4 regions of the Providencia xihuensis genome follow, and region 1 is predicted to be linked to each of the others. Evidence: predicted binding sites of a transcription regulator. Region 1 holds the regulator's gene; each other region holds the start of a gene.
What was found. Region 1 encodes Fur, which represses iron uptake genes when iron is present. Its sites were predicted from a motif close to ATAATAATGAGAACNACTATCAA; they were not measured.

Region 1 (3,683 bases):
TATATTTATGGTTGGGACGCAAAACCAAGTACTAACTCCCAATATGCCCAAGATGTGCGTTTAAAAGAAAGTGCGTGGAATTTTGATATATTATATACCGTTCAAACAGGTCGAGCAAAAGACACTCTCTTTAAGTTACACTTCACCAAATATGATAATCATACCGATATCCCTAGTTATGGTGGTGGTTATGGAAATATCTTCCAAGATGAAAAAGATATTAAATTTATGGTAATGATGCCATTTACGGTTTTTTAATGAGTTAAGTAAATAGCGGTTACCATTGTAATATCTATAATGGTAACCAACTAAAAATACACATAGCATATATATGCAATATCAAACTATTAAATAGAATAAGAAAATATACTTATATTTAAAGTTTGAAATTTAAAAATAAGGTGGGGATAGATCCACCTTATTTTTAATATGTAGTCATTATCCTAGTACAGAAAAACAAATGATTATAACGAAGCAATTCCTTTATCATCTTCATTATTAGTGATAGGCGTATCATGTTTTATTTTATCTTTTAATTTTGTGACTTTATCCATATGAGAAACACTATTTTTGACTTTAGCTTGTCCTGAAAGGATGCCGCCTTTTTTAATCGATAAACTGCTGTAGTGAATTGTTCCATGGACTTCGCCATTATTTTCGATACTAATGGACTCAGAGACGCACTCACCCTCAACTTGGCCATTAATAATCAATTCTTTACAAGTAATATTACCCGTCACTTGGCCGTTGAGCATAACTTTTACAGTATTATCTTTCCCTGTAATATTGCCAACCACCTTGCCGTAAATATGCACTTGCTCGTTAGATGTTATGTTGCCTTCAAACATAACATCCCTTGAGATAATTGTATTCGATTTTTCTTCACTAAGCGTTGGGGTTGATATCGTAACTTGTTCTTCTATCTTAGAAATAATATCAGGTTCACGAATTGTAGTTGTTTCTTCTAGAGCTTGTTTGTTTTGTCTTTTGGTGAACATTTTACTTACCTTTTTTTGATTGAAGTATAAGATCAAGAACAGAATTGATAATACAAATGAAAATAAGGTGATGGCAGTATGACGAAAAAACCATCCTATTAAAGTAAGAAACCAGAAGAAAAAACTAGTGTTAATAAAAAGATATGTTTTTTTCATCAGTTAATCTCTTACGAAGTACGAGAGTAATCCAAATAAGTCTAGCTAAAAATATATGAATTACATCATATAATTGTAATTTAACTTTTTTATTACACTAATCTTGCTTATTAAATTAAAAGCAAGCCAAAATTTGGTCGTAATATGTTGAACTTATTTTAGACATTAATTAGATAAATCATATGACAGTGATATAAAAAACAGATGCAATGTATGTTTTAAATGACGTTATGCATCACTATGATACCATTGTAAATATTTTAAAATAGAGAGATGAATTTATCCGACAAACAATATAAAGGATTTGAAGTGAATTGCAACTTATTATAGAACACTTCAATATTTCACCTTAATGACATATTTTAGTGATAAATATAAAGTGAATAAGATAAATTATGGGTATTCTAACTGGAAAAGGTTAATTTATCGGTGAATTGATGCAATAAAAAAGCCTGATAACGATAGCATCAGGCTTTTGAAGAATGGGTCACCATCAAGTTACGATGGCGATTAATTTATTACTCTTTTGCTTCGTGTGCGTCAGCGTTATCGCGGCAATCACCATCAGCACAGTGGCCATATAAGTATAAGCTGTGGTTAGACAGTTTAATACCATGGCGAGCAGCGATATTTTTTTGGCGGGTTTCAATCGACTCGTCAGTAAACTCAATCACTTTACCACAATCTAAACAAATTAGGTGGTCATGGTGATGTTGCTGAGTTAATTCGAATACAGATTTTCCACCCTCGAAATTATGGCGTGTAACGATACCTGCATCATCAAATTGGTTCAATACACGGTATACAGTCGCTAGCCCGATCTCTTCGCCCATGTCGATCAGCTTTTTATAGAGATCTTCCGCACTGACGTGGTGGCACTCAGGCTCCTGAAGTACTTCCAAAATCTTAAGTCTTGGAAGAGTGACTTTGAGTCCAGCATTTTTCAATGCTTTATTGTTGTCTGTCATGCGGGTTTGTCCTGTATCTTAAATCATAAATTTAACAATAATGAGACATTTTTAACATAAAACCAGTTGTCTTCTAAACTGATTTACAATTATAGGCATGGAAAATAAAAATAGAAACCATGCATTGTCTCATTATTTTGATAATCTCTTATAAGTCTATCCAATAAGGATATTTAATCGATTATTTTAGACTGAATGATGCTCTGAGGTGGTACATTTTGAGCGGAAAATGATTCAATCTATCAGCAACACATATTTTTAATCGACTAGCCGAGAATTTCAGCTAATGACATTTCTTCAGAGATTTGTTTGACCCATGCATCCACTCGTTCATCTGTTAATTCAGGTTGGCGATCTTCGTCAATCGCTAAGCCGATAAAGTGGTTGTCATCCGCCATACCTTTAGAAACTTCGAAGTGGTAACCTTCAGTAGGCCAGTGTCCAACAATCACCGCACCTCGTGGCTCGATGATATCGCGAATTGTGCCCATCGCATCACAAAAATATTCTGCGTAGTCTTCTTGATCTCCACAACCAAAGAGCGCGACAAGCTTACCGTCAAAATCAATTTCTTCTAATGTTGGGAAAAAGTCATCCCAATCACATTGTGCTTCGCCGTAATACCAAGTTGGAATACCAAGAAGTAGAATGTCAAAAGCCTCAATGTCTTCTTTGCTACACTTAGCAATATCATGAACTTCTGCTACATCTTTGCCTAATCTTTCTTGGATCATTTTGGCAATATTTTCTGTGTTACCTGTATCACTTCCGAAGAAAATACCGATGACTGCCATAAACTGATTAACCTCTTGTTTTTCTAAGAGAGAAAGAAGGAATTTCTCAACTTCTAGAACTCATTTAGAACGAAAATAAATAGAATTTTATGCCTTATTCTGGCGAAAAAACTTTTATAAGTCTGTCAAATTTGTGTGATTTACTAAGAGAGCGTTACTTGAGTATTGTCTCATCAACGTGCTGAAGTTGTGACATCAAGATTTCTTCTATTAATTCACTGCGGCTTATATTTTTTTCTTCAGCTAACTGATTGAGCACAGTAACAGCTTCTTCATTTAGTTTAAGTTCAACTCGACGCAACCCCTTCACTTTATCGCGTTTTAGTTGGTTGCGTTTGTTTATCCTTAGTTGTTCATCCCGTGATAGCGGGCTTGTCTTAGGTCGCCCAGGCCTTCGTTCCTCAGCGAACAAATCCAGAGTTGTACGATCAGTTTGTTCTTTTGCCATGTCTATAATTGCTAAAAGGGTGTGCCAATAATTCAGCGCGCCATGATACCCTAGCTCATCACGCAGTGCTATAGCTTGGAAGTAAGCGAGTGAGCCTGATAGGTTAAAAAAAGTACGCTTTTAGGAAAAAAGCACCACTTGCTATCTAAGTGATGCTTTTTTAGGCATTTTATTGTGTTTGCTGTTGCCATAAACGCGCATAAAGCCCATTCGATGCAAGGAGGTTTTTATGCGTATCCATTTCAATAACTTTCCCTTGTTGAATAACACAAATTTTATCAGCATGCATAATTGTGTTTAGCCGATGTGCGATGCTAAT
Region 2 (3,683 bases), 530 kb from region 1:
TGAGCAAAATCCCCTTTCTTACTGACTGCTTTAGTATAGGTATAAGTGCTATACACGCTCACACCATCAAGAACATCGGTGAGATCCGCTAAATTGTACCTTGCCGCTAGCTCAACACCTTGGTGCGTCGTCGCGCCTAAATTAGTCCAACCAGTTGTATTTTCGACATAAAGAAGCTGGTCGTCGAAATCGATATAGAATAAAGTCGCTTCTAAAGAGAGCGCTGTATTGTCGTATTTCGTGCCCACTTCATAGTTATGGGCTTTTTCTGCACTTAACCCGTTAGCTGGTGAATTGCCAACCCCTTTTGTATTCAATTGGAAGTACTGCAAACTCCCAAATGAAGTGCTGGCATTAGCAAATAATTTCCACTCATCATCAATATGGTAAATCACCGCCAATGCAGGAAGTGGCTCGCTGTAACGCTTACTGCGATTTTGATTTTTAAAACTGTCGTTTAAGTGAATATTGATGTTTTCGTAGCGAATACCCGGAATGATAGTCCAGTTGCCGACATCAATGGTGTCATCAAGGTAAATCGCATGCGCTTCCGTTCCGCCCGAGGTGTGTTGGTAGTAGTCATTGGTACTTGGGCGTGTGTTTTGTGTGCCAGCTTGGTACCAATTTGAGCGATAGGCTTTTTCATCAGCGGTTTCATTTAAATAACGGTAGCCCACAGTCACTTCATGGGACATATTATTGAAACGAAACAATTGTGAATAACTTGGCTCAATGGCATACGCGGTATAGTGACGCGGGTAAGAAACCAAACGTCTCTCGTTGGCTTTGTCTTTATGGTCACTTTCAATATAGCTACCACGGTAGCTTTTGCTAAACCACGTCATTAATTCGAATTGCTTGTCATCTTCTTCATGTTTATATTTCAATGACATATCTTGGCGATTCCCTTCAAAACGGTCATAAGGCCGCGTTGATTGGAATGGGTCTGCATTATATTGAGCTTGGGTTAACCCGCCTGGCATTCCAGACATCGCGTGATAATAGTGAAAATTCGCTAATAGCTCGTCGTTATCCGTGATGGCATAACGGGTTTTCAACATAAAATCATCAATATCCGTATTATCATTACTTTTGCGATAACCCTGCCCGTGTAAACCCGAATATAGGATCATGGCACCCGCTGAATCATCAGCTTTAGAGCCACCTAATGAGGCATCCACTAAGGTCTTTAACCCACCTGTTTTCGCCCCTTGGGTTTGTACCGCTACCCCGCCACCAAACTCCTTTGGAATTGGCTTGGTCACAAAGTTAATCACTCCACCTACGTTTTGTGGCCCATAACGTACAGATGCCCCACCACGGATAACATCGATGGATTCAATACTGCCTAACGAGAGTGGTGACATGGAAAGTTGTGGCTGACCATAAGGTGCTGCCGCCAACGGCATCCCATCAAGCAAAATCGTTGAACGTGGCGATAAACGTGAGGTTAAACCGCGCACCCCTACGTTTAAGGAAACATCACTTCCCCCAGTTCCATTACTTTCACGCACTTGAACACCAGGGATACCTTTTAGTGCATCCGCAATGGTTTCACTGCCCGTTTCTTTAATTTGTTGCTGTGTTTTAACGGTTCGTGCACCGGGATGGTTAAATACCACTTCGCTGTCTTCGGTATTTTCGAGCCAGTTACCCGTGACGGTAATTTGGTCATTTTTAGCGTTATCAGCCGCAAAAGCATAGTGAGAAATCAATGAAGCAGAAATTGCCAATGGCAAAAGTAGTTTGCGAGTTTTCAAGTTCATAAAAGGCGAGTTAAGAAAGAAGATTAAGATCAATAATGATAATTATAATCATTAGTAATAATCAACCATATTTACTCTTTTTTTATAACAAAAACATCTAACTAATTAAATTATTAGTTATTATTCTTTTTTTAGCCTAAAAAAAAGACAAATAAAAATCCGAAGGGGTTACCTTCGGATTTCAGACTGCTGACAAACCAATTAGGTTTGGCTGCAGGTTGGATAGGTTTTGAAAATAAATTAGGAAAATCAATTTATTGATTTTCGGCTGATAACACAAAGCAGGAAAAAACACGCTTTTATCCTGCTTTGTCAACAACCTCCATCCGAAGGGGTTACCTTCGGATTTCAAATAACTCAAGAGTTAAAATTAACCTCCGAGAGAGAAAAATACGACGCGCCCCACAGCTTCACTAGCAAAAATACATAACACAGCAAATGACATGACTAATGTTGCATTCGTTGATTGGCTTGATTTTTGGCACAACAAACGACCAACAAACAGAACGCCTACTGCGATTAACGCCACACGGGCAATACTCAGGCTAAGTAATCCTTCAGGCAATTCACGCGGGGTCATGCCCATATAAATTGGCTCACCGATATTGCTCAGTAATGACAATGCACCGAGTAACATCAATAATATCCCCACTACACCCACACCTAATGAAGCTTTTACCACTCGCTTAAGTTGATCCTCTTTACCCAAAGAACGCAGGCCACCCACTAGCAATGAAGCCGCAATCACACCGCCAACCAATAACACTGCCCCAAAGAAACTGGCGTAAGTAAATAAACCACCCCACAAGTTAAAGAGCGTGTTTGCGTACAGCGCCGACATGGCATACATATACACCAAGCCCGCGATAGCGCTGAGAACTAATAATGCACTATTCGCTTTATTTTTGAGTAATAACAAGGCTGTGCTCAAAAATAACAATGCCATGTAAATCGCGGTTGCCCATACTTCACGGCTCATCCAAGAACTAGAAACATGGACCATGGTGTAAAACATGTGTAATGGATTACCCATATGAAACAATGAGCCCAATAACCCTACGCACCCTAAAACAAAACTCGCAACTACGGGCTTTTTAATAAGTTGCTTTTTTTCATTTCCTTCAAGGATACGACAATAGCACAGCAACGAAACAACCAAGCAGCCTACTGATGCTTGCATAAATAAGGTGAAAATCACCAATGGAAATTCATGCATGATAATTCTCCTTATCCTTTCGTGCCAACAACAAGGTTGGGTTTGGTGATGCTTGAACTTGGCAGGCCATCAATATCCGCATTGGTCCCGTATTTTTTGCGCAGTTCGCTTATCAAGCCAAACTCTATTGCACGCATTGGGCAAGAATCGACACACATTGGGTTCCCCCCCTGCTCGCGTAAATCAATACAGGTATCACACTTAGTCATCATGCCGATGCTGGCATCAAATTGTGGGGCTTCATACGGGCAAGCCCATGTACAATAACGGCAACCGACACATTTATCGTGGTCAACCAAAACAACGCCATCTTCTTCACGTTTGTGCATAGCCGTTGTTGGACAGTGGCTAACACATTGCGGGTCATCACAATGATTACACGCAATAGATAAATGCCAACGATGTGGGCGGGGATATTCACCCACTTCGATATCGTACACACGGCGAAAATTACGCCCAACCTCAAGGTCATTTTTATCTTTACATGCCACAACACAGGCTTTACAACCAATACAGGTGGCAACATTGATATAAAATCCGACTTGTTTATCCATTATTCATTGCCCCTTAAAAAATAATACGCTGTGGAATTGCAACATCAGGGACTAACTGGTCACCATCCCATTTTTCGATGTTACATAACATGGTATTCCACCCTGATGTTCCTAACCCTGTTGGGACTTGGATCGTCAGCGTATTAT
Region 3 (3,683 bases), 1.1 Mb from region 1:
AAAAAAATAGGTGTGATCGCTTGGAAAATAACCGATTAATCAGAGCCCTAAAAATGTGATGGGGACTAAATAATAACATTTGAAATGTTTTGATTCGATTATCGGGCTTTACGGACTAAATAATAATGGATTATAGTTAACAGCTACTGTTGATGTTTTAATCTCAAAATAGTTAAAAAATCAACAAAATCACAAAAAGCGAACAAAATGTAAGCAAACGAACAAAAAATTAAATTTTTTTGTTGCAACATGCGCTCACTCTTCCTAGAATGCGCAGCACTTGATGCCGGCATAGCTCAGTTGGTAGAGCAACTGACTTGTAATCAGTAGGTCCCGAGTTCGACTCTTGGTGCCGGCACCATTAAAAATTTGGATAGGTGGGATACCCAAGCGGCCAAAGGGAGCAGACTGTAAATCTGCCGTCACAGACTTCGAAGGTTCGAATCCTTCTCCCACCACCATCTCCAAGAAGATTTCTTTATAGAAACTTCAAGGAACAGTTTAACAGCTGATAACTCAGGTAGCCGAGTTCATTGCGGGCATCGTATAATGGCTATTACCTCAGCCTTCCAAGCTGATGATGCGGGTTCGATTCCCGCTGCCCGCTCCAAGATGTGCTGATATGGCTCAGTTGGTAGAGCACACCCTTGGTAAGGGTGAGGTCGGCAGTTCGAATCTGCCTATCAGCACCACTTCCCTTATGTTCTCAATTATCTCCCTGATTTGTCTCCTGAAAAAAACAAGCGAAATAATTTCTTGCTTGGTTGATGTGGTTTAACCACCGATTCCGTGTCTTAGAGGGACAATCTAATGTCTAAAGAAAAATTTGAACGTTCAAAACCGCACGTTAACGTTGGTACTATCGGCCACGTTGACCACGGTAAAACTACTCTGACAGCAGCTATCACTACTGTTCTGGCAAAAACTTACGGCGGTTCTGCTCGTGCATTCGACCAAATCGATAACGCACCAGAAGAAAAAGCGCGTGGTATCACCATCTCTACTTCTCACGTAGAGTACGATACTCCAACTCGCCACTACGCACACGTAGACTGCCCAGGACACGCCGACTATGTTAAAAACATGATCACAGGTGCTGCACAGATGGACGGTGCAATCCTGGTTGTTGCTGCGACTGATGGCCCAATGCCACAAACTCGTGAGCACATCCTGTTAGGTCGTCAGGTTGGCGTTCCTTACATCATCGTGTTCCTGAACAAATGTGACATGGTTGATGACGAAGAACTGTTAGAATTAGTTGAAATGGAAGTTCGTGAACTTCTGTCTCAGTACGATTTCCCAGGCGACGACACTCCAGTTGTTCGCGGTTCAGCACTGAAAGCGCTGGAAGGCGAAGCTGAGTGGGAAGCGAAAATTGTTGAATTAGCAGGTTACCTGGATTCTTACATCCCAGAACCAGAGCGTGCAATTGACCGTCCATTCCTGCTGCCAATTGAAGACGTATTCTCAATCTCAGGTCGTGGTACAGTAGTAACAGGCCGTGTTGAGCGTGGTATCATCAAAGTTGGTGAAGAAGTTGAAATCGTTGGTATCAAAGAGACTGCGAAAACAACTTGTACTGGTGTTGAAATGTTCCGTAAACTTCTTGACGAAGGCCGTGCGGGTGAGAACGTTGGTGTTCTGCTGCGTGGTACTAAGCGTGAAGAAATCGAACGTGGTCAAGTACTTGCTAAACCAGGTTCAATCAAGCCACACACTAAATTTGAATCAGAAGTTTATATTCTGAGCAAAGATGAAGGTGGTCGTCACACTCCATTCTTCAAAGGTTACCGTCCACAGTTCTACTTCCGTACAACTGACGTAACAGGTACTATCGAACTGCCAGAAGGCGTAGAGATGGTAATGCCAGGTGATAACATCAACATGATCGTTACCCTGATCCACCCAATCGCGATGGACGACGGTTTACGTTTCGCAATCCGTGAAGGTGGCCGTACTGTAGGTGCGGGTGTTGTTGCAAAAATCATTGCATAATACATAGCATCACAAAATGTTAGAAAAGGGCACCTTAATTGGTGCCTTTTTTATATCTGCGCGTATCCCTTCTCCAATGTTTTAACTTCTCCATAGAAATTATTTCTCTTAGAAAAATTAGTTATTAGATATTAATTCGTTATGCTTATTGCAGAATTGCAACTTATGTGTCGGTAAATAAATATGAGTCGAAATGAGAACTATTTTTAAATTAAATATAGATGTAGAAGCCTGTGTAAATAATCTGTAATGGTAATTGAAATGCGAATCATTTTTATTTAAAATATACGTATATAATTTATACAGGCTAAAAAATATGTACGTTTGTCTTTGTGAAGCCATTACAGATAAGCAAATCAGAAATGCGGTAAGGAAATACCAAGTCAGCTCATTAAAAGGGTTGCGACAAGTATTGCCTGTCGGTCGTGAATGTGGAAAGTGTATTCGGCAAACAAGAGAGATTTTACAACAAGAGCTTATCCAGCTAGAAGAGATTTGTGCTATTGAAGTTGCATAATCGCTTACCCTTCAAATTATCTTCCAATTAGTTTTATTGCCTTTTACATAAATGCTTGTGTAAAAATTACTCTGCTAATCAATTTCAGTACTACACTTAAAAGACTGGAAGCGATGGAGGGTACAAATGAAAGGCGATAAAAAAATGATAGCCCACCTTAATAAATTGTTGGGCAATGAGCTAGTCGCAATTAACCAATATTTTTTACATGCACGTATGTTTAAAAATTGGGGGCTGACACGTCTCAATGAGATGGAATATCATGAATCAATCGATGAAATGAAACATGCCGATAAATACATAGAGCGTATTCTTTTCCTTGAAGGTATTCCTAATTTACAAGACTTAGGTAAGTTAAACATCGGTGAGGATGTGGAAGAAATGCTTAAGTCAGATTTACAGCTTGAACTTGATGGCGCAAAAAACTTAAAAGAGGCAATTAAGTACGCAGATTCTATCCATGATTATGTCAGCCGAGATCTGATGATTGAAATTTTAGCGGATGAAGAAAATCATATTGATTGGATAGAAACACAGTTAGATTTAATTGTTCGCTTAGGTATTCAAAATTATCTACAAGCTCAAGTGATCGAAGAGTAGTGACTTTAGATTTCAATCTTCTGTGAGATTTTTGATTTTGATAGGCGCCTAACTTCTGAATCCATCAGAGTTGGGCGTTTTTTTGTTATGACCATGAGAAAATTCGCACATATTTTCCCCGATTGCTTGCGTTTCGCAATAATTTACGTATAATGCGCGGGCTTACTGATGAGTAAGCCCTAATTTATTAGGACTGAAATATCAGTATTGAGCCAACGATTTGTTGCTCATTTAGACAATACTCCCGATATGGGGGTTACACTAAGACGATTACACTCCCCCATCAATCGAAATGGGTGCGAGGAGTAATCATTTACGTTTATAAAATAGTTGGAGCTCTGGTCTCATGCAGAACCAAAGAATCCGTATCCGCCTTAAAGCTTTTGATCATCGTTTAATCGATCAATCAACTGCGGAAATCGTAGAGACTGCTAAGCGCACTGGTGCGCAGGTACGTGGTCCTATCCCGCTGCCGACACGTAAAGAGCGTTTTACCGTTCTGATTTCTCCGCACGTTAATAAAGATGCGCGTGATCAGTACGAAATTCGCACTCACAAACGTCTGGTTGAC
Region 4 (3,683 bases), 2.1 Mb from region 1:
CGCGTGATAACAGCTGATATCGTTGATATTGACTATTTAGACGAAGTAGCTTCCATTCCAACTAAGCCAATTTTTAGATAACCCGACTGGCGTAATGCATTCATCACATCCATCATCGTTTCATAATCAACACTTTTATCTGCTTGGAAGAAGATCGTTGTTTCTTTATTTGAACTTGTTGCTTGGTCAAGTGTTGCAGAAAGCTGTTCTTTTGATACAGCTTGGTCGCCAATAAATAACTGGCTATCCGCTTTAACTGTTAAGAACACAGGTTTTTCTGGCCGTGGCTGCGGCTTCGCGGTTGAAGCAGGTAAGTCAACTTTAATATCTACAGTTGCCAAGGGAGCCGCGACCATGAAGATAATTAATAAAACCAACATCACATCGATAAACGGTGTTACGTTAATTTCATGCATTTCACCGCTATCATCTTGTTCGTCACCTAAACGCATTGCCATAATAATTACCTTGCTTTGCTATTTGCCAGATCAAGATCACGCCCTAATAATAATGCAGACTGTGCAGCCACATCCCCTACCTGACCACGGTAGTTATTAATCATTCTGGCGAAAATGTTATAAATTACCACTGCTGGGATCGCAGCGATAAGACCAATTGCCGTTGCAAGAAGTGCCTCTGCGATACCAGGCGCAACCACTGCTAAGTTAGTGGTTTGTGAATGAGCGATCCCGATAAAGCTATTCATGATGCCCCATACCGTTCCAAACAAACCAACAAAAGGAGAGATAGCACCAATAGTCGCTAAGTAACCATTACCACGGCCCATATATCGGCTGATTGCAGCAACGGCCCTTTCAAGGCGGAATGACGTCCGCTCTTTCGTACCAGACAGGTCGGTACTATTTGCCGATAACGCTCTTTCTGTTACTGCTTCATTAAGCAGCATTCGTGTAATACTATTTCCTTTGAAACCTTCAGCAATTTTCACGGCTTCATCAAGGGATTTCACTTCTGCGATCGCTTTCGCTTCGTCTTTTAAACGACGACGAGCAACTAAAATTTCGAGGCCTTTAGAGAAGAAGAGTGCCCATGTAATGACTGATGCAATAACCAAACCTATCATCACCGTCTTCACGACATTATCCGCATTTTGGTACATGCCCCAAACAGATAAATCCTGATCAAAACCCCCTGTTGGCGCCTCTGTCGCAATTTCGATATTTTCATTCACAACAGCAGTATTGACTGCAGGCTCAGAAGATACGGGAGCAACTTCACCATTTGGTGCTGTAATTGGCGCCGCAGGATTTGCAGCAGGTGTCGATGATGTATTTTGAGACGCAGCTGGTGTTGTTGCTGGTGTGGTTTCAGCGACCGCCGTCCCCATCAAGCCGAACGCCAATAGAATAGAAGCTGTTAGTTTACGCATCAGTTGGCCTTTACTCTCTTTTTAGTGTTGTATAAAAAAATTCATATCGATGATTGTGCCATTCATCGACTAACCTTTAAAAGCGAAATTTAACTCGCGCTGTTCGTCTCTTTTCAAAAAGACGGTGCTGATGATATCAAAGACAGCGCGAATTGATAGTAATTATCATTAGTATTCACAAATTTTTTTATATTTTTTGTTCTCAAACAATGAAGTCCACGCCTATTACACGGGTATTGCTTGTTTATTCTTATTAATGCAATAAATGTATTCAATGGACAAATATACTCCCCCCTTCTTCTATACCAATACGATTTATTGAACTTTGTAATACTGAAGAAAACTCAAGTTACATTTCCCCACGAATGCATTAACGTCATAGTATCCACGCCTCTGGATAGGCTAAATTTGAAACCATAAAGGAAAGATCATGGCAAACACCAAACCAGAAACCCAATTAGTGCACATTGGTCGGAACCCTAAATTCACACAAAAAGGTGTAAATCCTGTCATTCAACGAGCATCTTCGATTATCTTTGACACGCTTGAAGAAAAACGTCATGCAACTCGGCATCGTGCGGATGGTGTGCTTTTTTATGGCCGCCGAGGCACACAAACCCATTTTGCTTTCCAAGAAGCCATGGCTGAATTAGAAGGTGGAGCAGGTTCTGTACTTTACCCATCAGGTGCTGCTGCCATCACCAATGCAATCTTATCCTTTATTTCTGCAGGAGAGCACATTTTAGTCACAGGCTCCGCTTATGACCCAACACAGAATTTTTGCGACCATATTTTAACCAAATTACAGGTTAAAACGACCTACTTTGACCCGCTCATTGGCGAAAAGATTACAGATTTGATTCAAGCGAATACGCGCATTGTCTTTTTAGAATCTCCAGGTTCAATTACCATGGAAGTCCACGATTTACCTGCTCTCGTTCAAGCTATACGTAACAAAGCACCTGAAATCATCATTATGATTGACAATACATGGGCAGCGGGTGTCCTGCTCAAACCTTTATTGTTCGATGTGGATATTTCAATACAATCCGCAACAAAATATATTAATGGGCATTCTGATGGCATGTTAGGAGTCGCAGTAGCAAATAAGCGCTGCATCGAAACTTTACGTGAAAATTCATATCTGCTTGGGCAAACCGCAGACCCCGATACCGTTTATATGGCTAATCGTGGTTTGCATACCCTCCCTACGCGCCTAAAACAGCATCAAGAAAACAGTATACAAGTAGCAAACTGGCTGCAAGAACGCCCCGAAGTCGAACAGGTTTTTCATCCAGCCCTGCCAACTTCGCCTGGTCATGAATTCTTTATTCGGGATTTTTCAGGGTGTAATGGCTTATTTTCTTTTCAACTTAAGTCACGCCTATCCACTGAACAGTTCGCTGCTTTTATCGAAAATTTAGCTCATTTTAAAATGGGGTATTCATGGGGTGGATTTGAATCGCTAATTTTAGGTTACCAAAAAGAAGATTTACTCAGCATGAGACAATATGATTTTCAATTGAACGAAGGGACTTTTTTCCGTGTTCACGTGGGGCTTGAACACCCACAAGATTTAATTGATGACCTACAATTGGCTTTTGAACGCATTTAAAATAAAAAATGAAAATTGCAGAAAACACTAAAATGTTTTCTGCAATTCATCGACTAATGAATGAATACCCCCAAACAAATCAAACCCAATCTTATTTTTTCCTGTAATATAAATAAGGAAATTCGCTTTTAGACAAATACAGGAATGATTATGGAAGTCCTACGCGAAATCGTACTAGCGCTTTGGGATCACGATTTCCTAAAACTCTCCAACCCCGAAGTACTTTGGGTTATTTATACCGTACTTTTTGTTGTTATTGTTTTGGAAAATGGGGTTCTTCCCGCCGCTTTTCTGCCTGGAGATACCTTGTTAATCCTTTCTGGCGCATTAATCGCCAAAGGAGTTTTGCACTTTGTCCCAACCATTTTATTGCTCGCCACAGCTGCGAGTTTGGGTTGTTGGTTAGGGTTTATGCAAGGTAGATGGCTCAGTGAAACGAAAACGGTCAAGCGTTGGCTAGCCCAAATTCCTGATGAGTATCATGCAAAAGCAAATAATATGTTTAATAAACAAGGTTTATACGCCTTACTTATTGGTCGTTTTTTAGCTTTTGTTCGTACATTATTACCTTTACTTGCAGGGCTCTCTGAATTAAGCCATCGCCGTTTTCAGTTTTTCAATTGGCTAAGCGGACTTTTGTGGGTAGGTATTATCGTTTCTTTAGGCTATGCCCTTAAC

Region 2: ACE2AL_RS11690 (TonB-dependent siderophore receptor) is a predicted target of Fur. The motif match lies at 1,802-1,824, and genes of this name have one in related genera.
Region 3: bfd (bacterioferritin-associated ferredoxin) is a predicted target of Fur. The motif match lies at 2,183-2,205, and genes of this name have one in related genera.
Region 4: exbB (tonB-system energizer ExbB) is a predicted target of Fur. The motif match lies at 1,543-1,565, and genes of this name have one in related genera.

What each region holds. Positions count from the first base shown of each region.
Region 1 is NZ_CP169565.1:3,151,169-3,154,851, reverse strand. Features, by position in the region: gene ACE2AL_RS14205 (OprD family outer membrane porin) at 1-258, shown strand, start outside; gene ACE2AL_RS14200 (polymer-forming cytoskeletal protein) at 465-998, opposite strand; gene fur (ferric iron uptake transcriptional regulator) at 1,673-2,122, opposite strand; gene fldA (flavodoxin FldA) at 2,389-2,916, opposite strand; gene ybfE (LexA regulated protein) at 3,071-3,364, opposite strand; gene ACE2AL_RS14180 (type I secretion system permease/ATPase) at 3,534-3,683, opposite strand, start outside.
Region 2 is NZ_CP169565.1:2,620,046-2,623,728, forward strand. Features, by position in the region: gene ACE2AL_RS11690 (TonB-dependent siderophore receptor) at 1-1,766, opposite strand, end outside; gene ACE2AL_RS11695 (DmsC/YnfH family molybdoenzyme membrane anchor subunit) at 2,137-2,982, opposite strand; gene ACE2AL_RS11700 (DMSO/selenate family reductase complex B subunit) at 2,994-3,536, opposite strand; gene ACE2AL_RS11705 (molybdopterin-dependent oxidoreductase) at 3,550-3,683, opposite strand, start outside.
Region 3 is NZ_CP169565.1:4,283,399-4,287,081, reverse strand. Features, by position in the region: tRNA gene ACE2AL_RS19600 (tRNA-Thr) at 286-361, shown strand; tRNA gene ACE2AL_RS19595 (tRNA-Tyr) at 377-461, shown strand; tRNA gene ACE2AL_RS19590 (tRNA-Gly) at 536-610, shown strand; tRNA gene ACE2AL_RS19585 (tRNA-Thr) at 617-692, shown strand; gene tuf (elongation factor Tu) at 811-1,995, shown strand; gene bfd (bacterioferritin-associated ferredoxin) at 2,312-2,512, shown strand; gene bfr (bacterioferritin) at 2,639-3,112, shown strand; gene rpsJ (30S ribosomal protein S10) at 3,459-3,683, shown strand, end outside.
Region 4 is NZ_CP169565.1:761,539-765,221, reverse strand. Features, by position in the region: gene exbD (TonB system transport protein ExbD) at 33-458, opposite strand; gene exbB (tonB-system energizer ExbB) at 464-1,390, opposite strand; gene metC (cystathionine beta-lyase) at 1,821-3,005, shown strand; gene ACE2AL_RS03265 (DedA family protein) at 3,156-3,683, shown strand, end outside.